3 regions of the Photobacterium sanguinicancri genome follow, and region 2 is predicted to be linked to each of the others. Evidence: predicted binding sites of a transcription regulator. Region 2 holds the regulator's gene; each other region holds the start of a gene.
What was found. Region 2 encodes PurR, which represses purine synthesis genes. Its sites were predicted from a motif close to TNANGNAAACGTTTNCNTNA; they were not measured.
Positions count from the first base shown of each region.

Region 1: the regulator PurR is predicted to act here: its motif matches at 3,227-3,246, upstream of OCU87_RS03520 (uracil-xanthine permease family protein).
Region 3: the regulator PurR is predicted to act here: its motif matches at 5,012-5,031, upstream of pyrD (quinone-dependent dihydroorotate dehydrogenase).

Region 1 is NZ_AP024850.1:708,497-716,689, reverse strand. Features, by position in the region: gene arsC (arsenate reductase (glutaredoxin)) at 125-475, shown strand; gene wrbA (NAD(P)H:quinone oxidoreductase) at 475-1,053, shown strand; gene OCU87_RS03530 (DUF2069 domain-containing protein) at 1,157-1,582, shown strand; gene OCU87_RS03525 (DUF2066 domain-containing protein) at 1,683-2,978, opposite strand; gene OCU87_RS03520 (uracil-xanthine permease family protein) at 3,307-4,557, shown strand; gene upp (uracil phosphoribosyltransferase) at 4,740-5,366, opposite strand; gene purM (phosphoribosylformylglycinamidine cyclo-ligase) at 5,802-6,842, shown strand; gene purN (phosphoribosylglycinamide formyltransferase) at 6,855-7,499, shown strand; gene OCU87_RS03500 (class II glutamine amidotransferase) at 7,578-8,193, opposite strand, start outside.
Region 2 is NZ_AP024850.1:2,131,875-2,140,067, forward strand. Features, by position in the region: gene OCU87_RS10170 (heme/hemin ABC transporter substrate-binding protein) at 1-274, shown strand, start outside; gene OCU87_RS10175 (FecCD family ABC transporter permease) at 302-1,339, shown strand; gene OCU87_RS10180 (heme ABC transporter ATP-binding protein) at 1,336-2,151, shown strand; gene purR (HTH-type transcriptional repressor PurR) at 2,482-3,486, shown strand; cyclic di-GMP riboswitch class I at 3,763-3,868, shown strand; gene OCU87_RS10190 (TfoX/Sxy family DNA transformation protein) at 3,994-4,584, shown strand; gene OCU87_RS10195 (hypothetical protein) at 4,910-5,302, shown strand; gene OCU87_RS10200 (carboxymuconolactone decarboxylase family protein) at 5,446-6,069, shown strand; gene lpdA (dihydrolipoyl dehydrogenase) at 6,080-8,193, shown strand, end outside.
Region 3 is NZ_AP024850.1:1,834,253-1,842,445, forward strand. Features, by position in the region: gene OCU87_RS08830 (NAD-glutamate dehydrogenase) at 1-3,593, shown strand, start outside; gene OCU87_RS08835 (GGDEF domain-containing protein) at 3,724-4,779, opposite strand; gene pyrD (quinone-dependent dihydroorotate dehydrogenase) at 5,188-6,198, shown strand; gene OCU87_RS08845 (cell division protein ZapC) at 6,387-6,926, shown strand.

The DNA of each region.
Region 1 (8,193 bases), 1.4 Mb from region 2:
GATCGCGATAGCAAAGCCACTGATACACGCCTTTCAATACCGCTTTATTCCCTTACAATGAAGCATCACTCCCTACGCGCTCAACACGTTACCAGGGAGGATCAAAACTAAAAATGGAGAAACCATGTCTATTTCGATCTATCACAATCCTCGCTGTTCAAAGAGCCGTGAAACATTAGCGCTACTTGAAGAGAAAGGCATTACACCAACCATCATCAAATACTTAGATCAAACACCAAGCATTGCGGAACTTGAAACCCTACTAAAGCAACTTGGGTTTGATTCGGCACGCCAAATGATGCGCACCAAAGAAGCTATTTATAAAGAATTAGCATTGGGTGATGACGCTATTACTGAAGCGCAACTTTTTACTGCAATGGCAGAAAACCCGAAACTTATCGAGCGTCCAATTGTTGTCAATGGCAATAAAGCCGCACTAGGTCGCCCACCAGAGCAAGTATTGGATATTCTTTAATGCATTCAATATTAGTGCTGTATTACAGCCGTCATGGCAGTACGCGACAATTAGCGCGTCAGATAGCCCGTGGCATCGAACAAGTTGATGGCTGCGAAGCGGTATTAAGAACGGTGCCAGACATTAATGAGCAAGGGCTGCAAACGCAGCCCCCAGTTGATGGCGATCCTTGGGTTAATCACCACGATTTACAAACTTGCTGCGGCTTAGCATTAGGGAGCCCAGTTCGGTTTGGTAACATGGCTGCGCCACTCAAGCACTTTATTGATTCCACCAGCGCGCAGTGGCTATCAGGGGCGTTAATTGGTAAGCCTGCAAGTCTTTTTACCTCATCATCGTCTATGCATGGTGGGCAAGAGACCACGTTACAATCCATGATGCTGCCATTGCTCCATCACGGGATGCTCATCGTTGGCATTCCTTATTCTGAACCACAACTCCACACTACGGAGCATGGCGGTACACCTTATGGGGCTTCTCACCTAAATAATGGTAATGGGTTACATCAGGATGAAATGTTACTGGCACAGGCGCTAGGAAAGCGTCTTGCACAAACAGCTAAAAAACTCGCTGACTAAGTTTTTCCTTTACTGGAATCTCTCGGACACGAAAACAATTCGAGAGCGTGGTAACGGAGCTTAAAGCCAAGATGGAAAACAAACACTCGCAAGGAAGGTGTTTATGGTAGCAATGCAACCTTTAACTCAGAATCTACGCTATTTTGCGTTAACCAGTAACTTAAGCTTATTACTGTGGGTCGCGTTATGGCAGGGCGTTATCTCGCCGCACCCTCACCTCAATAACATCATCATTATGCTCATGTGGGTATTTCCGCTGCTATTACCTTTAAAAGGAATACTCGAGGCAAAGCCCTACACTCATGCGTGGGCTAATTTCATTTTGATGTTCTACTTCCTGCATGCACTCACCATTTTATGGATAGAGCCTGCAGAACGTTGGTTAGCAGCAGTAGAGCTTGGCATTACATCGTGTGCATTCATCGGCAATATCGTATTTGCCCGTCAAAGAGGGCGGGAACTAGGAACGAAACTGCCACGCCTTTCTCAAGTCGAAAAAGAAGAGCACGCAAGGCATCAAGACAAATAAGTGGCAATAAATGCCATTTAACAACGCTAAAAAAAACGGCTGCATCATCTGCAGCCGTTTTTATATCTAACGCGTCGGATTCAGTCGCCGCTTGGTACAGTTAAGGCTGCCAATAGAACTGATTTTCTACAGCAACCTCAGATGGCATCACAACATCAGATGAACGCGGCTGGGTTACACTCCCTTCCGTTAATGTCGAATCTTCTGGAGCTGTCGTTTTTTCAGGTGATACCACACCATCACCGACGATCACGGTATTGGTCGTTACGTCTTGCTCTGAACGCGAGACATCAGTATCACTAATACTCTGCTCCTGATTAACAACATTAATATTGCTATCACTCTCAACTAAATCTTGTCCTGTATAGCTATTTTCAGAAAGCGGAGTCATACGACGATCCAACAACAGTTCGCGCTTAAACGCATCTTCAGTCGTTAACAGGTTTACACCAAACATCGCCTTATCACCATGTAAACGTTGCACATCTACCGAAGCAACTGAGCTTAAACTTGTTAACATGCGCTCAAGTGTAAAGAAATCTTCTGTCGTTTGAATATTCGCCACACTAATGGTGAATAGGCCTCGGCTTTCGCCCCCCAGTTGCACGGCATATTTTGCAGCCAACTGATCGGCAATCTGATTAACCATTTCGCGTGTTGCAACCGCTAACTCACCACTCGCACGACCTTCTTTAGGCGCAACTTGTGATGCAACCAAGCGATCAGCCGACTGCTCAAAAAGCTGCCAAGAAAGCGAGACATTACTGCCATCTTCACGTGCTCGTACAATCAAAATTGCTTCAGGGTTATAACGTAAACTCGCATTTGCAACAGGCTCAACAAAACCACCCCATAAATCAGGTACTGTGACGGCGGTAATATCTTCAAAATCACCAATAGGCATCAATACTGGTACACCACGCTGATTAGCTGCGGTATTCATTTCCGTTTGCAGTGGGTTGCTTGTCTGATCCCATACAATTTCGCGTTCACGGTTATTCTCTTTTACTAACCAAACTAAAACGGCAGGACGCTGATCGCTCCATACGGTTGCATTGGCTTGAGCTAATAAGTTATGAACTTGCACCCGATCAAAAGTCATATCTAAGGTTTGTTGACCATTTAGCGATCCAACACCGAATTGACTAATGTATTGGCTTGAGCTTGATAACGCCTTGCGAATAACCTCGTTATCGACCACCTGACTCTGACCAGACACTTTCACCAGCACTTGCTCAAGGCCTTGCTGACGCGCGGTTTGTTCTGATTGCTTATCAGTGTCTGGTAATACAACCTGAGCCTGATATAAGTTATTCACTGTGGCGGCATTCAAAGGCAACGCCAATAACGCCAACATAAAAAAAGCAAAACGCAGCATAGAAAACTCATTCATCATTTAGATATATTCCGATCATAAGGTGATTTGCCTATCAGCAGCAACCTCTTAGCCCCGATATCGTGACAGATTTTAGTCAATCTTCATGTTTTTATATTTTTCCGCCTTCAGATCTGCCATTCCTCAGCAAAAAGTCTGTGGTACCCGCAAAACCAAAGTGAAATATCGCATCGCTTACAGGAATTAGTGATGCTCCGTACAAAAGGGATGTATCCATATCAGTGATAGAAAAAACTCTATTTCAAAGCATAGGTAATCGTTTGCCACTGTGATAGGATTGCGCGATTTTATTTTTAGAAGACCAAATTTTGACAAGGTGGATAAAAAAATGATGCAGGTTCTCCAAGGTGCACAAATGTTATTTGTCGCATTCGGTGCATTAGTGCTGGTTCCGTTACTAACTGGCCTCGACCCCAATGTTGCCCTATTTGGTGCAGGTATAGGTACCCTTCTTTTCCAAGTGATCACCAAACGTTCTGTTCCTATCTTCCTCGCTTCATCTTTCGCTTTTATTGCTCCTATTATGTACGGCATCCAAACTTGGGGCGTAGCCAGCACCATGGGTGGCCTAATGATGGCAGGGGTTGTATACGTACTCATGGGCGTTGTGATCAAAGTTCGCGGCGTCGGAATCATCCATAAATTACTGCCGCCGGTCGTTGTTGGCCCAGTTATCATGGTAATAGGCTTAGGTCTGGCACCAGCTGCAGTCAACATGGCTGTTGGTAAAAGTGGGGACGGTGGCATCCAACTGGTTAACGGTGATGCGGCGATTTGGATTTCTGCCGCCTCATTACTTACAACAATCACATTCAGCGTATTTGCCAAAGGCTTCTTTAAACTCGTACCTATCATGGCGGGTGTTGTTACGGGTTACTGTGTCAGCCTTGCTTTTGGTGTGGTCGACTTTACGCCTGTGGTACAAGCAAGTTGGTTAGCAATGCCTAACTTCACTTACCCTGAATTCAACATCAATGCAGTGCTATTCATGATTCCAGTTGCGATCGCACCTGCGGTTGAGCATGTGGGTGACATGTTGGCAATCTCAAATGTCACCGGTAAAGACTACCTTAAAAAGCCGGGTCTACACCGTACTATGGCGGGTGACGGCATCGCAACAATTGCAGCATCGATGTTTGGCGCGCCACCGAATACAACTTACTCAGAAGTCACCGGTGCAGTAATGCTAACCAAAGCTTTTAACCCTATCATCATGACATGGGCCGCTGTAACAGCACTTGTATTGGCATTTGTTGGTAAGCTTGGCGCTGTACTACAAACCATTCCAGTTCCTGTAATGGGCGGCATTATGATTTTGCTGTTTGGTTCAATCGCAACAGTAGGCCTAAATACTCTGATTAAAAACCAAGTAGACCTACACAAGGCACGTAACCTTGTGATTGTAGCGGTAACACTGGTATTTGGTATTGGTGGCATGGCTTTTGGTATCGGCGAATTCAGCCTTCAAGGTGTCAGCCTATGCGGTATCGTCGCGATTTTGCTTAACCTTGTGTTACCAGATGACCTGGGTGAATCACACGTTGTTGATAATGCGCAGATTGATGGCATTGAGAAATAACAGCTAGCCAAATAATAAAAACGGCAACCTTATGGTTGCCGTTTTTATGTCTATTTCATAGCTAAAAGATGTTGCCATACTGCGTCCTCAATGTGCCAATACAATTCGGGACAGAGCACATCACAAGATCAAAAAAGCCGAACCAAGGTTCGGCTTTTTATTATGCGTAAAATCAATTCGGCTTATTTAGTGCCGAAGATTTTATCACCTGCATCACCAAGACCAGGTACGATGTAGCCTTTATCATTAAGCTTCTCATCGATAGCTGCAGTATATAGCTCTACATCTGGGTGTGCTTTTTCTAGTGCAGCAATACCTTCTGGCGCAGCAACAAGTACAAGCACTTTGAATGATTTACAGCCTTGCTCTTTAAGAAGATCAAGTGTTGCAATCATAGAACCGCCAGTTGCTAGCATTGGATCAACAACAAGAGCGATACGCTCATCAATGTTTGATGCTAGTTTGTTGAAGTAAGGTACTGGCTCTAGTGTTTCTTCATCACGGTAGATACCGACAACGCTGATACGTGCACTTGGCATATGCTCAAGTACGCCGTCCATCATGCCAAGACCCGCACGAAGAATAGGCACAACTGTTACTTTTTTACCTTTCAATTGATCAATTTCAACTGGACCGTTCCAGCCTTCAATTGTCACTTTTTCCGTCTCGAAGTCTGCCGTTGCTTCATAAGTCAGCAAGCTACCAACTTCCGTTGCTAATTCACGGAAACGCTTAGTGCTGATATCACCTTCACGCATAAGGCCAATCTTATGTTTAACAAGTGGGTGTTTAACCTCAACGACTTTCATCTATGACTCCTAACAGCAAAAAAAATATAAAATCGCGCTATTGTACACGATACCTTCCTAAATTTTAGCGACTCATTCACTTAAACACGCTTTTTTTGTGTGTTTGTTGCTTCTTTAAGCAAACGTTTGTCTCAGGAAGGTTTATATCTCTAAAAAATGAATCAACAGACACAGCAGAATTAAAACGCTATACATAAATGATCATCCATTCTCTTACGCAGTTTTTTCATCACCAATGCTCACCACAGGGCTACGCTTAAAATATCATCGATATTCACGAGAAATTCGCAAACCAAAAATATTGACGCAAACGTTTCCCTTTCCGCCACGACTGCTGTTATCATACCCACGATTTCTACTTCAGCCCCATTAAATAATGGCCTAATCAGTACGATTATTTAATGTGTTTGGTGTACATACCGTGAGGAAACTCTTGTGAGCGGCAATAATTCTTCTCTTAGTTATAAAGATGCTGGTGTTGATATCGATGCAGGTAATGCGTTGGTTGATCGTATTAAAGGTGTGGTTAAACGCACTCGTCGTCCTGAAGTGATGGGCGGTATTGGTGGTTTTGGGGCATTGTGCTCCCTACCGACTAAATATAAAGAGCCAGTATTGGTATCAGGCACCGATGGCGTAGGGACTAAACTACGTCTTGCGATGGATCTGAAACAACACGATACCATTGGTATTGACCTTGTTGCTATGTGTGTGAACGACCTTATCGTTCAAGGCGCAGAACCTCTATTCTTCCTTGATTACTATGCAACAGGTAAACTTGATATCGATACAGCAGCTGCAGTTGTTGCCGGTATTGGTGAAGGCTGTGTGCAATCAGGTTGTTCTTTGATTGGTGGTGAAACGGCGGAAATGCCAGGCATGTACCACGGCGAAGACTACGACGTTGCAGGTTTCTGTGTGGGTGTTGCTGAGAAATCAGAAGTTATCGATGGTACGAAAGTAAAAGCTGGCGATGCGCTAATCGCAGTTGGCTCAAGTGGCCCACACTCTAACGGTTACTCGTTAATTCGTAAGATCATCGAAGTTTCAAATGCAGACCTTAACGAAGAACTAGAAGGCAAGTCACTGGCAGAACACCTGCTAACGCCAACTAAAATCTACGTTAAATCTACGCTTAAGATGATGGAAAGCTGTGATGTTCACGCTATTTCACACATCACTGGTGGTGGTTTCTGGGAAAATATCCCACGCGTACTACCAGAAGGAACAAAAGCAGTTGTTGACGGTTCAAGCTGGCAGTGGCCTGCTATTTTCAACTGGCTACAGCAAGCAGGTAACGTTGAAACGTACGAAATGTACCGTACCTTTAACTGTGGTGTTGGTCTTGTTATCGCTCTACCTCAAGAGCAAGCAGCACAAGCAATCGAGATCCTAACAGCTGAAGGCGAAAACGCTTGGCTGCTGGGTGAAATTGCAAATGTTGAAGCTGGCGAAGAGCAAGTAGAAATTAAGTAAGGCAGTACGGCAATGAAAAATATCGTTGTCCTGATCTCAGGAAATGGCTCAAACCTACAGGCAATTTTAGATGCTTGTGAAAATAGTATCATCGCGAATGCAAAAGTAGCCGCGGTGCTATCAAACAAAGCTGACGCCTATGGTTTAGAGCGAGCACGACAGGCTAATGTCGATGCTTTACATGTCTCTGCGGCTAATTTTAGTGACAGAGAAACCTTTGATAAGGCAATGATTGAAAAAATCGATGCCTATCAGCCTGATTTAATTATCCTTGCTGGTTTTATGCGGATCCTAAGTGGCGACTTTGTGCGTCACTATCAAGGGAAGATGATTAACATTCATCCTTCGCTATTACCTAAGTATCCGGGGCTTCATACCCACCAGCGTGCATTAGATGCAGGCGATACGGAACACGGTACCAGTGTTCACTTCGTCACTGAAGAGCTTGATGGTGGTCCTGTGATTTTACAAGCTAAAGTGCCGATCTTTGCAGATGACACTGTGGACAATATTTTTTCACGCGTGCAAGAGCAAGAGCATCGCATCTACCCATTAGTCGCACATTGGTTTATCAATGAACGCCTAGCAATGATCGATGGGCAAGCCTCTTTAGACGGTAATACCTTAGCTTCGCATGGCTATGCTGCTGACGATTAATATCCATTCGAACGATAAATAATAAAAAACGCAGTCAATTTACATTGACTGCGTTTTTTTATGATTCAAATAACGCGTTTACTTTGATGCCACTCGGTTAAAAATCGGCTCACCAAAGTGGAATACATTCATTTCACCAACGGCCATTTTATGCCAATTTTCATCATTCGTGAGTGGCTGAGTAGCTATCACGGTCACAACATCATTCGGAGTTGTTTCTTGATTAAAATCTATCGTGACATCTTCATCAATCAATGACGCTTGGCCAAATGGCGCTCGACGGGTAATCCAATGAAGGTTATTGGTGCAATATGTCACCACATCATCCCCGTCACTTAGCAGCATATTATATACCCCAAGTTTACGCAGTTCATCGCAACACGTTGCCATAAAGCCATACAGTTCATCAGGATCTGTTGGGCGTTGAGAAAACTTCGCTTCAAGCTGATTAAGTAACCAACAAAAAGCCATCTCACTATCCGTATCGCCGACAGGCTGAAAACGACCCGTTGCTAATAGCTGGTAATCAGTCAATTGCCCATTATGAGCAAATGTCCAATAACGTCCCCACAACTCTCGCGTAAATGGATGGGTATTTTCTAAACACACACCACCGCGATTCGCCTGACGAATGTGGCTGACCACAGCACAGCTTTTTATTGGATATTCCTGTACCAATTCAGCAATACGTGAT
Region 2 (8,193 bases):
TATTAACCCAGCAGCGCAAAAAGTGGAGTCTTATAAGCCGATTTCCGCGGAATCTATGCTTGAAATGCAACCCGATATCATCATGCTAAGTAGCCGTACTTACAACTCAATCGGCCAAGCTGACGGTCTATTCAAAGAACTTCCACTCCTTGCTGCCACCCCAGCAGGCATTAATAAAGCCGTTGTTGTTATTGATGGCACGGCACTTATTGGTGGCCTTGGACTTAAAAGCCTCAGTGAAGCAGAACGCTTAAACCGCGTTTTCTACCCTTAATCGTCGAGTATTGATTACGTGTCCGTTATGCAAATCCAAAGACTTCCATTAAAAATCGTTTTCCCCGTTGGGTTGAGCTTGCTCTTCCTTGCGGTGGCTACATCCGTGATTGTTGGCCCTATGGCTATAACTCTCAGTCAAAGCTTAAAAGCCTTTACGCCTTGGCAAAGTGAATTACCCGCACACATCCAGATAGTGATCCAACAAATAAGGCTGCCAAGAACACTATTATGTATTGCGATTGGTGCCATTCTCGCTTTATGTGGTGCTGTTATGCAGGGGCTATTTCGAAATCCGTTGGCCGATCCTGGCATCATTGGGGTTTCAGGTGGTGCGAGTTTAGGTGCTGCACTGGCTATTGTTCTTTTTGGTTCTTTAGCATCATCTTTCCCGATCCTATTAACATTAGGTACTGTGCCTATCATGGCGTTTCTTGGTGGCGCAGTAAGTACTTGGTTGGTATATACACTGGGGACAGATAAAAACGGAACATCCGTTACTATCATGCTACTCGCTGGGGTGGCTATCGGAGCACTTTCTGGCGCAGCTTTAGGCTTAATGAATTACTTTGCCGATGACCAAGCTCTACGTGATTTATCACTGTGGACAATGGGATCACTCGCGGGTGCTACATGGCCAGGTATCGCACTCGCCTTCTCAACATTCGGTATTCTTATGTGGGTGTTTGATCGCAAGGCCAACGCTCTAAATGCCTTTCTACTTGGCGAAGCTGAAGCAAAACACATGGGTGTGAATGTCCAAGCATTAAAACGCAGCCTAATTTTGTTGTGTGCTGCTGGTGTGGGAGTGTGCGTATCGCTAACAGGCGTGATTGGCTTTATTGGTCTTATTATTCCACATTTAGGCCGTATGCTTACCGGGCCTAACCATAAAAGCTTACTGCCATTATCAGCCTTGCTTGGCGCATTAATTTTGCTGATTGCAGATATGATCGCCCGTGTTATTGCGGCTCCCGCTGAATTGCCCGTAGGGATCATTACCGCCATCTTAGGTGCCCCCTTCTTTATTCTGTTACTTATTAAACAAAAAGGTCGCTTATCATGATGGTTGATGCTCATATATCTGATCAATGGCAGTCGACCCACCATGATAGCGTTGCGATCGCAGCTAAAGGGTTAAACCTCAGCCTTGGTGGTAAAATCTTACTTGATGATTTTAATCTCGAGATTAGGCATGGTGAGGTGACCGCATTACTTGGACCTAACGGCGCAGGCAAAAGTACACTACTCAAAGTACTGTGTGGCGAGTTGGATGCAGGAGGTGATATCCGCATTCATAATAAGAACCAAGCTAAGTGGCCAGCTAAAGCGTTAGCCCGATATTTAGCCGTTTTACCTCAACACAGTAGTTTAAGCTTTGCATTTACCGCACAAGAAGTAGTCGAACTCGGTGCTTTACCACTCGATCTTCCCCGCGCGGATGCAACGGCGACAGCAGCTGAAATGATGGAAAAGACCGATGTCACAACACTCGCCGACAGGTTATATCCCTCTTTATCTGGCGGAGAAAAGCAAAGAGTTCATTTTGCGCGAATTCTGACACAACTGAGTGAAGCAAATGAAAATGCGATTCTAATGCTTGATGAACCCACATCGGCTCTTGATTTGGCTCATCAGCATAAGACGTTACAATTAGCGCAGAACATGGCTAAAGCTGGCGCTGCCGTTATCGTTGTATTGCATGATCTAAACCTAGCGGCACAATATGCCAATCGCTTGATTATTGTGAATAATGGCAAAATACAAGCAGATGGCGATGCGTGGCACGCACTCGAACCGAGTAACATTGAACGAGTCTACGGTTGGCCAGTCACTATGACAGAGCATCCGGTGCACAAACACCCCGTGATTTTGTAGCACTTTACTTGCGTATTTATTACATTACCCATGCGAATGCATACTAACGCATCAAAAATCACCATAGTTACATTATTATTGTTGATGTCTATCAAGTATTACCATCTTGATAAACAGAAACGTTGCACTGTGCGCTACACTCAGTAAAATGTGAACGCAAGCGATTAACAATGTAACGCTACCCTAATCTATAAAAGCCGCTCATCCTAGAGAAGCGGCTTTTCACTTTTATGGAAGGTCTAAAGCGACACATGCACTCAACGTAAAAAGAGTAGGCGTGTTGGATGGCTTAGCTAGACCCTCTTTATTGCAATTATTAGAAGAATAACTATGGCAACGATTAAAGATGTTGCACGTATGGCTGGTGTTTCAACGACAACAGTCTCTCACGTGATAAACAAAACACGCTTCGTAGCAGAAGCAACACAGAAGAAAGTGTTGGCTGCCGTCGATGAACTGAACTATGCGCCAAGTGCTGTTGCTCGCAGCCTGAAATGTAATACTACTCGCACTATCGGTATGTTAGTAACGAAATCGACTAACCCGTTCTTTGCTGAAGTTGTACATGGCGTAGAAGAATACTGTTACAAAGAAGGCTATACCTTAATTCTATGTAACACCGAAGGTAACCTCTCTAAGCAACGTGATTACTTGCGCATGCTGGCTGAAAAGCGTGTAGATGGCTTGATGGTTATGTGTTCAGATCTCGACCAGCGTTTATTAGATCTATTAGAACGCCAAAGTGATCTACCTATGGTTGTGATGGACTGGGGCCCAGAAAGCCCACACACAGATAAAATCCAAGATAACGCAGCAGTCGGTGGTTATGTCGCGATCAAGCACTTTATCGAAAATGGCCACACTAAGATTGGCTGTCTATCTGGCCACAATGAAAAATCAACCTGTCGTGAACGCTTGAAAGGCTTCCAAAAAGCGATGGGTGAAGCTGATCTAGATATTAATGAAGATTGGATCATTGAAGGTGACTTCGAGTGTGAGACTGCCGTACAAGCAGCTGAACAGTTTATTGCAATGAAAGAGCGCCCTACTGCTATCTTCTGTTTTAACGACATTATGGCAATGGCGATGATCAGTACTTTCGTTCAACATGGAATTCGAGTGCCTGAAGATATCTCAATCATTGGTTACGATAATATCGAGCTAGCACCTTTCTTCTCGCCACCTTTGACAACAATCCACCAGCCTAAACGCCGCTTAGGTAAAACAGCGATTGAAATCTTGATGGAACGCGTAAAAGATAAAAAACATGAGACCCGTGTTTTTGAAATGTCACCGGCACTCGTTGTCCGTAAGTCAGTTCATAAGCTCAATTAATTATTCTTATTGCGCATAAAAAAACAAAAAACCGACAATATTAAACGTCGGTTTTTTTATAAATTCACATCGCTTAAAATTCGATTTTTTCACACAAACACTTAATCTATAACAATAAGTTTACTTATAAAATTGAAATAGTTCTCTTCAATTTACTGCTCATTTCATTTCACACCTGAATATTCTCTCTCTCTTAATAGTAATAATTGAAGCAACATCACACTTTGACCCCCGTAAGTTAAACGATTTTCTGCTATTTACGATATGCTTATTCAGTCACGAACAAGGCAAACCATTTGAAAGAATGGGACGCAAAGCTTCCGGCCTAACAGAGTGTTATTTGGGTAACATTTAACACTTTTAAGGTAGCGGGGTTACCGATGGATTTAACGCAAAACCTGCTTCAGGATTTGACATGCTTTTGACATATATTAAGTGTGCTTTGCTAATCTAAACTCCTCGCTTATATGTTAGGTGACTCCCAGATTTATTTCACCGAGAAGTCGCATGGATAAACCAATACTTAAAGACACCCTAAAATTATTCGACTGCTTTGACAGTGTTAAATCACGGTCCATGTTTGGCGGTTTTGGCATTTTTTCAGGTGAAACGATGTTTGCACTTGTCGTAAAAAATAAGTTACACCTTCGTGCCAATGCTAAAAATATTGAGCAGTTTAAAAAAGCTGACTTAACCCCTTATGTTTATGAAAAACGCGGTTTTCCCGTTGTGACTAAGCATTTTGCAATACCTGATACCTGGTGGAATACTCCAGAGATGATCATTGAACACGCACGCGGTTCTTTAGACGGTGCAAATAACGACAAAGAAACAAAAAGTAAAGTTGGGCCTTCACGTATCAAAGATTTACCCAATTTACGGTTAGCGAATGAACGTATGCTGAAAAAAGTAGGTATTGATACTGTCGACAAGCTTGTAGAAGTTGGCGCTATTGATGCTTATAAAGCACTACTCGATACACATGATAATAATCTCAACATCGAGTTGCTTTGGGCTTTAGAAGGCGCGATCAGCGGCAGACATTGGTCGGTGATCAGTGAAACAAGACGCGGAGAGTTGTTAGGTTTATTACCTTAAGCCATTCGGTCAAAAACAACACTTTTTACAATATAAAAAACGGGGCTTTGGCCTCGTTTTTTATAGCTCCAGCCTCCTGAATGTCAGGATTACGTCAAAGATTGACTCTTCTCACAAATACTGTTCACAAAAGCATCAGTTAACTTTTAATCTTACCTTAAATAAGTAAAATACTGGCTAGCAGCAGAACAACCAACGTCAAAAAATTGTTTTTAACTACTTATGGCAACTGTTGCATGAAGGTAGCGCCACTTTAATGACGCTTCATAACCTTCGCCATAACCAACGTGCAGTCTCTTTATAGATTGCAAAAAGTGAGGCAAGTATGCTCTGTTCAAAGCCTTTTCCTGGGCAAACAGACCACATATTCAAAGACAAATTTAACAAATGGCCAAAGTTATTCCGTGCCTTTGTTCTTCTTAGCCTACTCCCTCCAGCTTTAGTCATGCTACTAGTCTCTCAGCAACTGGCTCCACTTAATGCACTCATTGATACAGTTACCCTGACATGCGGCTTTAATATCATGCTGATTGTATGGGGCGTATTACTCAAAGTTCGCGCTCGTAAATACTGGTATCGAAACTATCACATTGGCAAAACACTGGTCCTTGCATGCCTGCCTTTCATCGCATCAGCTTATATCGCTTTGTCTGATATTCCGGATAACCGTGTTGTGCAACAAGAACGTAGCCAAGCTGTAGAAGTAGCCATTAACTAAAAAGCTGCTCAAATTACAGACACTCAGCGGCTATTTTCAGTTTTTCTCTAATTAATTGAAATATTTGCGTCCTTCGTTGGGTCTCCTTTATTACCTTGGTATAGCATTGGTGCTATATCATGTGTTCATAAGGAAACGACGCAGTGCGCCTCGCGAAAAAAAACAAATACTCCATCTTTGTCCGCCCATTACTTTGGCTACAGAAGCGTAATTTCGGCGCAGAACTGAACCCTTCTTTGCTGTGGGGACGCCGTCCACCACTCTTTTGGTTAGTCGCAGGATTTTTTGGCTACCTTGATCGCCGCCACTCTCCACTTTCACCTGTTACGCGCTCTCTTGTTTGTGTCCGTGTTTCACAGCTTAATGATTGTGAGTTTTGCGTCGATGCCAATGGAATGCGCCTAGCAGAGCGTTGTGATTCTGTTGAAAAGATCAAAGCCCTCTCCCAGTGGCAACAAAACATCACCTTATTCACCGATGAAGAAATAGCGGTGCTGCATTATGTTGAAGCCATGACTATTACAGGGCAAAAAGTAACAGAAACGATGCTAGCTGATCTGCAACAGTGGTTTGATGAAGATAGCCTCGTTGAACTTACTGCACTGATCGCTTTTCAAAATCTATCAGCTAAGTTTAATACCGCGCTAGATGTGCCTGCGCAAGGCTTTTGCTCCATCCCTATCACATCTGCACTGAACGATAACAACTCGGCCGATAAACAGGACGCGTCATCGGCTACACAACCTCCACCATCAAGTAAATCGTAGGAGTTATCTCATGGATAAAAAGAAACTACTGCTCATTACCATAATTGCCACGCTTATTGGAAGTTGGTTCCTGTTTGATTTAGGCCAGTACTTCACATTAGAGCAAGCGAAGGCGCAGCAAGTCGCATTGCAAGATACGATAGCAGCACGTCCCTTCTTCGCGAGTATCGTGTACTTTTCGATTTATATTGTTGTAACGGCACTCTCTTTACCGGGCGCGGCAATCATGACTCTACTGGGTGCGGCATTATTTGGTTTTTGGTGGAGCCTGATTTTAATCTCGTTTGCGAGCACCATTGGTGCGACACTCGCTTTCCTATTTAGCCGTTATATTCTTCGCGACTGGGTACAAGCTAAATTCGGGCATCGTCTTGCGCCTATCAATGCAGGCATTAAAAAAGACGGTCCTTTTTATCTATTCACACTGCGATTAATCCCAGTGTTCCCGTTCTTTCTGGTGAACCTACTAATGGGGTTAACACCGCTATCAACCAAACGCTTTTACTTAGTCAGCCAAATAGGGATGCTGGCAGGTACGGCTGTTTATATCAACGCGGGTACCCAACTTGGCGAAATAGATTCACTCAGTGGCATTATTTCAGCCCCTGTGCTTATTTCTCTCGCGCTATTAGGGGTTTTTCCACTGGTCGCGAAATTTGTTATGGGCATTATCGAGCAGCGCCGCGTATATGCTGACTGGACACCGCCTGAAAAATTCGACCAAAACATGGTCGTGATTGGAGCGGGTGCGGGTGGCTTAGTCAGTGCCTATATTGCTGCAGCAGTAAAAGCAAAAGTAACGTTAATTGAACGTCATAAAATGGGTGGCGATTGCTTAAATACAGGCTGTGTACCCTCAAAGGCTGTTATTCGTGCGGCACATGCAATGTCTGAAATTACCCGAGCAAAAGAATTCGGCATTACTACGGGCGATGTGAAAGTCGATTTTAAACAAGTCATGACGCGCGTTCATACTGTCATCGACAAAATTGAGCCACATGACTCTGTTGAACGTTATTCGTCGTTAGGTGTGAACTGCGTATCTGGTGAAGCGCGTATCTTGTCGCCATGGGAAGTAGAAGTAAACGGTGAGCGCATTACCACCCGAAACATCGTGATTGCGACGGGTGCTCGCCCACTGGTTCCTAATATTCCGGGTCTACAAGATGTTAACTACCTTACCTCAGACACTATTTGGCAGCTAAAAGAACAACCCAAGAAACTCCTTGTTCTGGGTGGCGGGCCGATTGGCTGTGAACTCGCACAAAGCTTCCAACGATTAGGCAGCCAAGTTACCTTGGTCGAAATGGTTGACCAACTGCTTATCCGCGAAGATGCTGATGCCGCAGAGTTAGTGCATAGCAAATTACAAAGTGACGGCGTCGAGGTCAAACTAAACCACAAAGCCTTACGCTTTGAATCTATCGAGCAGGATGATGGCTCTCGCATCCAACGTGCTTACCTTGAGCACCAAGGGCAGACTGTCACCACTGACTTTGACTATGTCATGCTCGCGCTTGGGCGTGTTGCTAACGTACAAGGTTTTGGCTTAGAAGAACTCGGCATTACCACAAGCGAGCGCGGCACAGTAGAAGTGAACGACTACCTGCAAACAAAATACCGCAATATCTTTGCTGTTGGCGACGTTGCAGGGCCTTTTCAACTGACTCACGCTGCTGCGCATCAAGCATGGTTTGCGGCGGTAAATGGCCTGTTTGGGCAATTTAAAAAATTCAAAGCCGATTATTCGGTACTGCCCGCAGCCACCTACACATCACCAGAGGTTGCTCGTGTGGGGATCAATGAAAAAGAAGCCAAAGCGCAAGGCATTCAATACCAAGTCATTACTTACGGTATTGATGATTTAGATAGAGCGATCACAGACGGTGAAGATTATGGCTTTGTCAAAGTCATCACACCCAAGGGCAAAGACACTATCTTAGGCGCAACAATTGTTGGGAGTAATGCTGGTGAAATGTTAGCTGAATTCACCCTAGCAATGCGTCACAACTTGGGGTTAAACAAGATCTTAGGTACAGTTCACCCTTATCCAACCATGAGCGAAGCCACAAAATACGCAGCGGGACAATGGAAGCAGGCTAATGCCCCTAAAATGCTGTTAAA
Region 3 (8,193 bases), 300 kb from region 2:
TCTCTTGTATGGTGTATGTCACTAAAGAGCGTTACAACACGGAGTTGCGCAGCAAAACTCAATCTATCTTAAAAGATTACTTTGGCTCAGCGCAAAATGTTGAATTCACGACTTTCTTTTCAGAAAGCCCATTAGCAAGGACGCATTACATCGTGAGGGTAGACAATAATAACTTCAATATTGATGTTAAAGCGATTGAGCATAATTTGGTAGAAGCTGCGGCGTCTTGGGAAGATCGTATCGGTGATGCGCTGGTGGCTAATTTTGGTGAAAGCCGTGGAACATCACTGGCTAAAAACTACGCCCGCGCATTCCCACGTTCATATAAAGAAGAAATGCTACCTGGTTCTGCCGTTGCAGATATTGAGCAACTTGAAAGCCTAAGTGAAGACAATAAGCTGGGTATGTTGTTCTACCGTCCACAAGAAGAAGCAGCAGATTCACATTTCGTGAAGCTAAAACTCTTCCACCGTGACGAACCAATCCATCTATCTGATGTGATGCCAATGCTTGAAAACCTTGGATTGCGAGTGATCGGTGAATCGCCATATCAGATCACTACCAGTAAAGGCACGGTATTTTGGATCCTAGATTTTGCGATGCTGCATAATGCATGCAAGGGCATTGATCTTCGAGAAGCTCGTGATCGTTTCCAAGAAGCATTTTCGGCTATTTGGCATGGCACATTAGAAAGTGATGGCTTTAATCGCTTGGTATTATGTGCAGGGCTAACAGGCCGTGAAATTACTATTTTACGCAGTTATGCACGCTATATGCGCCAAGTTGGCTTCCCATTCAGTCAACATTACATTGAAGAAACGCTATCGAGCCATAATGATCTTGCACGTGATCTTGTTGCACTCTTCAAGTTGCGTTTTGATCCAACCAAGAAGCATTCAGAGAAAGCAGAGCAAAACCTGATCGCCAAGCTGAATGACAAACTGGATCATGTCGAAAGCCTAGATGATGACCGTATTATTCGTCGTTATATGGAAATGATCTTAGCGACACAGCGTACCAACTATTACCAACTTGATGACAATGGTAAAAACAAACCTTGGCTATCGCTGAAACTACGTCCGTCAGACATTCCTGATATCCCACAGCCAGTGCCATTCTTTGAGATCTTCGTTTACGCACCTGACATTGAGGGTGTTCACCTTCGTGGTGGTAAAGTTGCGCGTGGTGGTTTGCGTTGGTCGGATCGTCAAGAAGATTTCCGTACCGAGATCCTGGGTCTGGTTAAAGCGCAGCAAGTGAAGAACACAGTTATTGTACCTGTTGGCGCAAAAGGTGGCTTTATTTGTAAGCGTCAGCCACAAATGACAACGCGTGAAGAGATTTGGACGGAAGGTCAGCGCTGTTATAAACGCTTTATCCGTGCCTTGCTTGATGTAACAGATAACATTATTGATGGTGAGCTAATTCCACCAACCAATGTGGTTCGCCATGATGAAGATGATCCGTATTTGGTTGTTGCGGCAGATAAAGGTACAGCGACATTCTCTGATTTAGCGAACTCTGTCTCTGAAGATTATAACTTCTGGCTGGGGGATGCTTTTGCATCGGGTGGCTCAAATGGTTACGACCATAAGAAAATGGGTATCACAGCAAAAGGTGCATGGGAATCAGTTAAACGCCATTTCCGCGAGTTAGGTACAGATTGCCAAACAACAGACTTCACTTGTGCTGGTGTGGGTGACATGGCGGGTGATGTATTCGGTAATGGTATGCTGCTATCGAAACATATTCGCCTAGTCGCTGCATTTAACCACATGCATATCTTCATTGATCCGAATCCAAATTCAGAAAAAACATGGCCAGAACGTGAACGTTTATTTAATCTGCCACGATCAAGCTGGGAAGATTATGATCAAAGCTTGATCTCTGAAGGCGGTGGTATCTTCTCTCGCCGCAGTAAGTCGATCAAACTGACGCCGCAGATCCAAAAGCTACTGGGGACACGTAAACAAACGATGCCGCCAAACGAATTGATCCGTTTGATTCTACAAATGGAAGTCGATTTACTATGGAATGGTGGTATAGGTACCTACGTTAAAGCTGAATCTCAGACACACACGGATGTAGGTGACCGCGCGAATGATGCTTTGCGTATCAATGGCAATGAGCTACGTGCAAAAGTAGTGGGTGAAGGCGGTAACTTAGGTATGACCCAGCTTGGCCGTGTTGAGTTTGCTAAACGCGGTGGATTGGTGAATACCGATTTCATCGACAACGTAGGTGGTGTTGATTGCTCCGATAACGAAGTGAATATTAAGATCTTACTTAATAGTTTAGTGGCTTGTGGGGATCTAACGTATAAGCAACGTAACCTTCTGCTAGAAAGCATGGAAGACGAAGTTGGCGAGATCGTACTTGATGATGCTTACTGTCAAAGCGAATCAATTTCCGTAACACAGCAGCAGCAAGTGCAGCTGCTAAAAGAGCAAATTCGCTTTATTCATCACTTAGAACGTGAAGGTAAGTTGGATCGTGCACTTGAAGATTTACCGGATGACGAAACACTGGCAGAGCGTGAGAAATCAGGCATCGGCCTAACACGCCCTGAGCTAGCTGTTTTAGTTGCTTACGGAAAAATGGTACTAAAAGAGCAGCTTGTAACGGATGAAATCTCCAATGATCCGTACCATGCTCGGTTGTTACCAGCGTATTTCCCTGCACAGTTAAAAGAGAAATACCGTGCGCAAATGGACAGCCATCCACTGCGTAAAGAACTGATTGCAACCTCGCTTGCGAACCAAATGTCGAACGAGATGGGTTGTAACTTTGTGACTCGCTTACAAGAGGAAACGGGAGCAACAGTTGCTGAAGTCTCTTCAGCGTATGCAGTAGGGCGTAGTGTCTTCAACTTTGATAAGTTCTTTGATCAAATTCGAGCGCTAGACAATGCCGTGTCGGCAGAAACACAGTACGACATGCTTTATCGTTGTCGTCGTATGTTGCGCCGTGCGACACGGTGGATTTTACGTAATCGTGATCGTAAGTTAGGTATAGAGCAGCAAATTTGTGTTTATCAACCTGTTGTGAACACGTTGAATGAGAATTTAGAACGTTACCTTGTAACTGAAGAGGTTCAGGAACACAAAGATCAAGCTGCTATCATGGTCGACAAAGGCGTTCCACAAGCGCTTGCAGATAATATTGCACGTTTAAGTAGTTTGTACTCTGCAATGGATATCGCACAGATTGCTAAAGAGCTTAAACAAGAAATTGACCATATATCGCGTATCTACTTTGTATTAGGGGCTGAACTTTCGTTGCACTGGTTCCTACAGCAAGTAAATAATCAATCGGTTGATAACCACTGGCAGGCTCTTGCTCGTGCGTCATTCCGTGAAGATCTTGATTGGCAGCAGCGTCAATTAACATCGGCCGTTATTACCGCTATGGTTGATGGTTCAACGCCAGAGCAGGGTATTGAAGCTTGGATGCAAGAGCACGATAAAGCTATTTTACGCTGGGAAAGTGTATTAGCTGAGTTTAAGGTTGGTAATGTTCATGAGTTTGCGAAGTTCTCTGTTGCATTACGAGAGTTGATGTTACTTAACTTGAACTGCCGTTCTAGCATCTAACTAATACGGTTATATTAATCAAAAGCCAACGCATTGCGTTGGCTTTTTTGTTGGATGTTATTCGTTAATAAGGAACCATACTGAAAGCAAACTTAAACGATCCTTTTTAGATCCTTCGATATGAGTTTTACTACATAACCTGTTGATCTAAATTGAAATCAAGGTTGGTTACACTGTCACTTACTGCGTTAATTATAATTTGATTTCGTCCATTTTCTTTTGATTGATACAAAGCGATATCTGCACGTTTGATCCAACTAACCGCATCATCGTTAGTGAAAGCTGGGCTTAAACCCGCGCTCATTGTTATTTTTGCATGGTAAGGATAGTGGTGTGTACGGATCTGCTCATTGAGCTTATTTAGTACCTTATAGGCTTCGTTTATATTGGTGTTATCAAATAAGAGTAAGAATTCATCGCCACCAAGTCGAAATAAAAGATTTAAATCCCGCGTGTGTTTATTGATGATTTCGACGATTTGTTTGATCACCTCATCACCGACATCATGACCATATAGATCATTTACTTGTTTGAAATGATCGATGTCTATTAAGGCGACACAAGCAGAGTACCCGCGCTTTTTTTGAGTAATGGAACGGTTCATAAACGCATCAAGTTGATGGCGATTCAATGCACCAGTTAATGCATCACGGGTTGATAAATAACGCAGTTCAACTTGAAGGCGATGGATTGCTTCAATGGCTACATGGGCTATGCTGGCACAGGCAATGAGTGACGACAGAAACCTAGCAGCAAACTGCCAATCGACATGATGAAAAGATGCGATGCTACAACCAACAATTAAGCAGGCATTCGTGATAAGTGCCTGACGTCGAGGAATGATGAAAACCAGTGTTACAACAATAGGGTACACCCAATAACTCACGAGCATACCGAGTTCATAAATACTTAAACTAATACAAATAACGAGTAATGAAAGTGGAATGCCATTGCCGATAATTTTGCGTTCAGCATAAAGTAAGCCAATCATTTCTATGACGAAGCTAAGCTCGAAAGCGAGGAGAGAAAGGCCTAATAAGGTTTCACCTATCAGTAAATTTTTAATACCGAGTGGTATAAAAGTGAAGATGGTTACCGCAGTAACAAATTTAAGAATGTGCTGACGACGATAAAAGTCCAGAAGTTCATCATCACCATGTTCAAAACGAAGTTTATTTAATGTCATAAGCGGCCTTATTGAAATGATTGTTGGCCAAACCAGATTCAAAGAAGCATGGTTTTACTTTGTTATGCGTTTAACTTACCTTTAAAACGTATGTTTTTAAAGCTTACTCATCCATTTATGCCTTATATGAATAGGCTTGGTGTCAAATCTTGTTATTTTTAATAGAGATAAGAGAGAACTAAGCGATAAACACAGAGCTTGTTTGGACTGAAAGGGGGAAAAATTACACTAACAGCGTAAACGTTTGCTTATAAAGTAAAATTTAATTTTTACTAACTCATTGTAAATAATCAGGTTAATTATAACTTACTGTTTTAGGTATGATTTTCTTAAAATTCTGATTGATGTTAACTAAGAATGTGTGAATAATGTCATCCCGTTTATACGGGGCTTTTATTCGGAGGTACTATGTTATACCGCCTCGCACGATCTGTTATTTTCAAGCTTGACGCTGAAAAAGCACATGATCTTGCCATTCAGAACTTCTCTCGCTTTACCGGCACTCCTCTAGATCTATTCTATCGTCAACATGTTCCTGATCGTCCTGTTGAAGTGATGGGCATTACCTTTAAAAATCCTGTTGGTCTGGCCGCTGGCCTAGATAAAAACGGCGAATGTATTGATGCATTTGGTGCAATGGGTTTTGGTTTTGTTGAAGTGGGTACGGTGACACCTCGTCCACAATCTGGCAACGACAAGCCACGCTTATTCCGCGTGATTCCAGCTGAAGGTATCATCAACCGTTTTGGTTTTAATAACCTTGGCGTTGATAACCTCATCGAGAACGTTAAAAAATCGAACTACGATGGTGTTATTGGTATCAACATTGGTAAAAACAAAGATACGCCAATAGAAAAGGGTGCTGAAGATTACCTTATCTGTATGGATAAAGTGTACGAGCACGCAGGTTATATTGCGGTTAACATTTCTTCTCCAAATACTCCGGGCTTACGTACGCTTCAGTACGGTGAAGCACTTGATGATCTTCTGGCTCAACTTAAGCAGAAACAAAAAGAGCTTGCAGAAAAGCACGGTAAGTATGTTCCACTAACACTTAAGATCGCGCCAGATCTTGAAGATCACGAGATTGTGCAAATCGCACAGTCACTGATCAAAAATGAAATCGATGGCGTTATCGGTACTAACACCACGCTTGATCGTACTTTGGTAAAAGACTTACCACATTGCGATGAAATGGGTGGGTTGAGTGGTCGTCCGTTACAAAACAAAAGCACTGAAGTGATTCGTCGTTTGGCTGAAGAGCTAGATGGCAAATTGCCGATTATCGGTGTGGGTGGTATTGATTCAGCAATTTCTGCACGAGAGAAGATGGAAGCGGGCGCTCAGCTTGTTCAAATCTATTCTGGTTTCATTTATCACGGTCCAAAACTGGTTAAAGACATTGTGACGAATATTTAACCTATCAAGGGCTAAAAGCACATTTGAAAGTGAGTTTAGCGACGCGATTGTCAAAATTACACAATGATGAACAATGAAAGGGGAATTTATTTCCCCTTTTTTTTTGTCGGTGTAAAAGTAAAATTGTTCTAAAGTTTTCTGTAAGTCGTTGGATAAACAGTATAAAGAACTAAAACTGGAGCGTTCGCGTGCTAAAGCCAAATAACTCATGGAAGTGGTATTTTGACCAACAACATAATTCCCTAATGCTAAGTTTGGGGAATGAAATGGTTTTTCGTACAGCGATTCCAGCAAAATTCTTGATCACTTGCGCGATGCAGGAAAACACCTTCACTGTTGAAGATGCTACCGCTTTTGAAACCTTCAAAAGTAGCATTGAACATCTAGACCTTCCAAAGCCACGTAAAGCCGAGTTAGCGCTTAATGCCGTTGCCGCAGGCCGGTTTCACAAACCTATGATGCCTAAAAGTTGGTTTTTCCAAACTCAGTCTCATGGTTATGAGCCAGAACAAGGCGAAATAGTAACGTTAGCGACAGAAACAGGGCATGGTAAGTTCATTGTTATTGAAAACAGTGGGAGTGCTAGCTTGTGTATGTTGGCTGAACAAGAGACTCTAGCACTCAATAGCACAAAAGAAATGAACTACTGCGATACCATCAAAGTAATGAATGACCGTATACCGCCGTTTGTAGAAGAACTGCACCTAGGCTTAGCGTTAGTTGGCTAGTTTTTCCTTAAAAAGACTTTTACAGGCGCTATAATTACAGTCACATCATGCTTATGATCCGACTATAGATAGCTTAACCCCAATGTATATTATGCCCCTTATTCTTTAAGCTCTGGGCGTCTCCATGCCATTCCTTTTACTGCCTGACGTTCATTGATCGAAGACTTTCGTCTAATTCCGCGGCCTAATGCGGTTGTTCAGTGCCAATCCCCAATACTTTCTTATTCAATCTAACGTTATCTAATTTATAGGGCTAGCTTACTATCAGCAGGCACAATAGAGCATCTTGGTCTTAATACTAGGCGTGCCCAAAGCCAAAGCCCTGAGGTAAAGGGAGAGGTTAGCTCGCTAGCATAACTCTATTCTGATTGTCCGAATAAGAGGGTAGGAGTTAGAAGTACGATATATGATTTTTATACATTCAGGCCGATTAAAACTCTCGATATAACGGCCTACAAAACCCCAGGCCACCAAATCACCCATTAAGCACCCTAATTTATGTTGAATTTAATCTTCTATCGACTCTTTGGGTGGTTATTTTCTGAGCGCGCTGGTGGTCGTTAACTGTACGATAGAAGTGATATCACTCAGAAAAATCACGAATAAATGTAATTTTTTTGTGCCCCTTTTACGCTTATAAATGCAAAAAAATACCATTCATAACTTGGTTATACCAAAGATATGGGCGCGCGACTTCCTCATTTTCCCTGTTTATGTAAGTGGGTTACACCTTGTGTTTCCATTGCGTCCCAACAGGAAAGTGAAGGGTAACTATGGTTAAGCTTAATAGCGATGATAGAGCCATGTCGAAGTGAATATTGCACATGAAGAACGGATTAAGAAAGTTTTATAGAGTGAGTGCTTTGTTTTAATTCTTATATATCAGATAGTTGAAGCTTGTGTTTCTTTATGGAAACAATGTTAAACGGATAGTTTGTAGAGTTGTCTCGCTTGTACATACTTGTTTAAAGGCTAGATTGTTTCTTGGTGTGGACGATATTTCTGGGGTGTTTTATATGCCCCTTTTTTTGGTAAGCGTTTGGCGCTATACATGTACGAGAAAGATAGAAGAGGTGCTTTTTCTAGCTGCTGTGAACTTAGTGATAATTTAGTGACGGTGTAACTATGTTGTAGGTCTATTCTGTATCGGTAAGTACACAAACCGCGTGTCGATACGAGAATAAGCCGATGTTTTGTTGGTAGTTTGGCAGTGACAGCGCATTAACTGAGTGTTTTTTAAGTAAATATGAAAAGCATTCGTTGATTC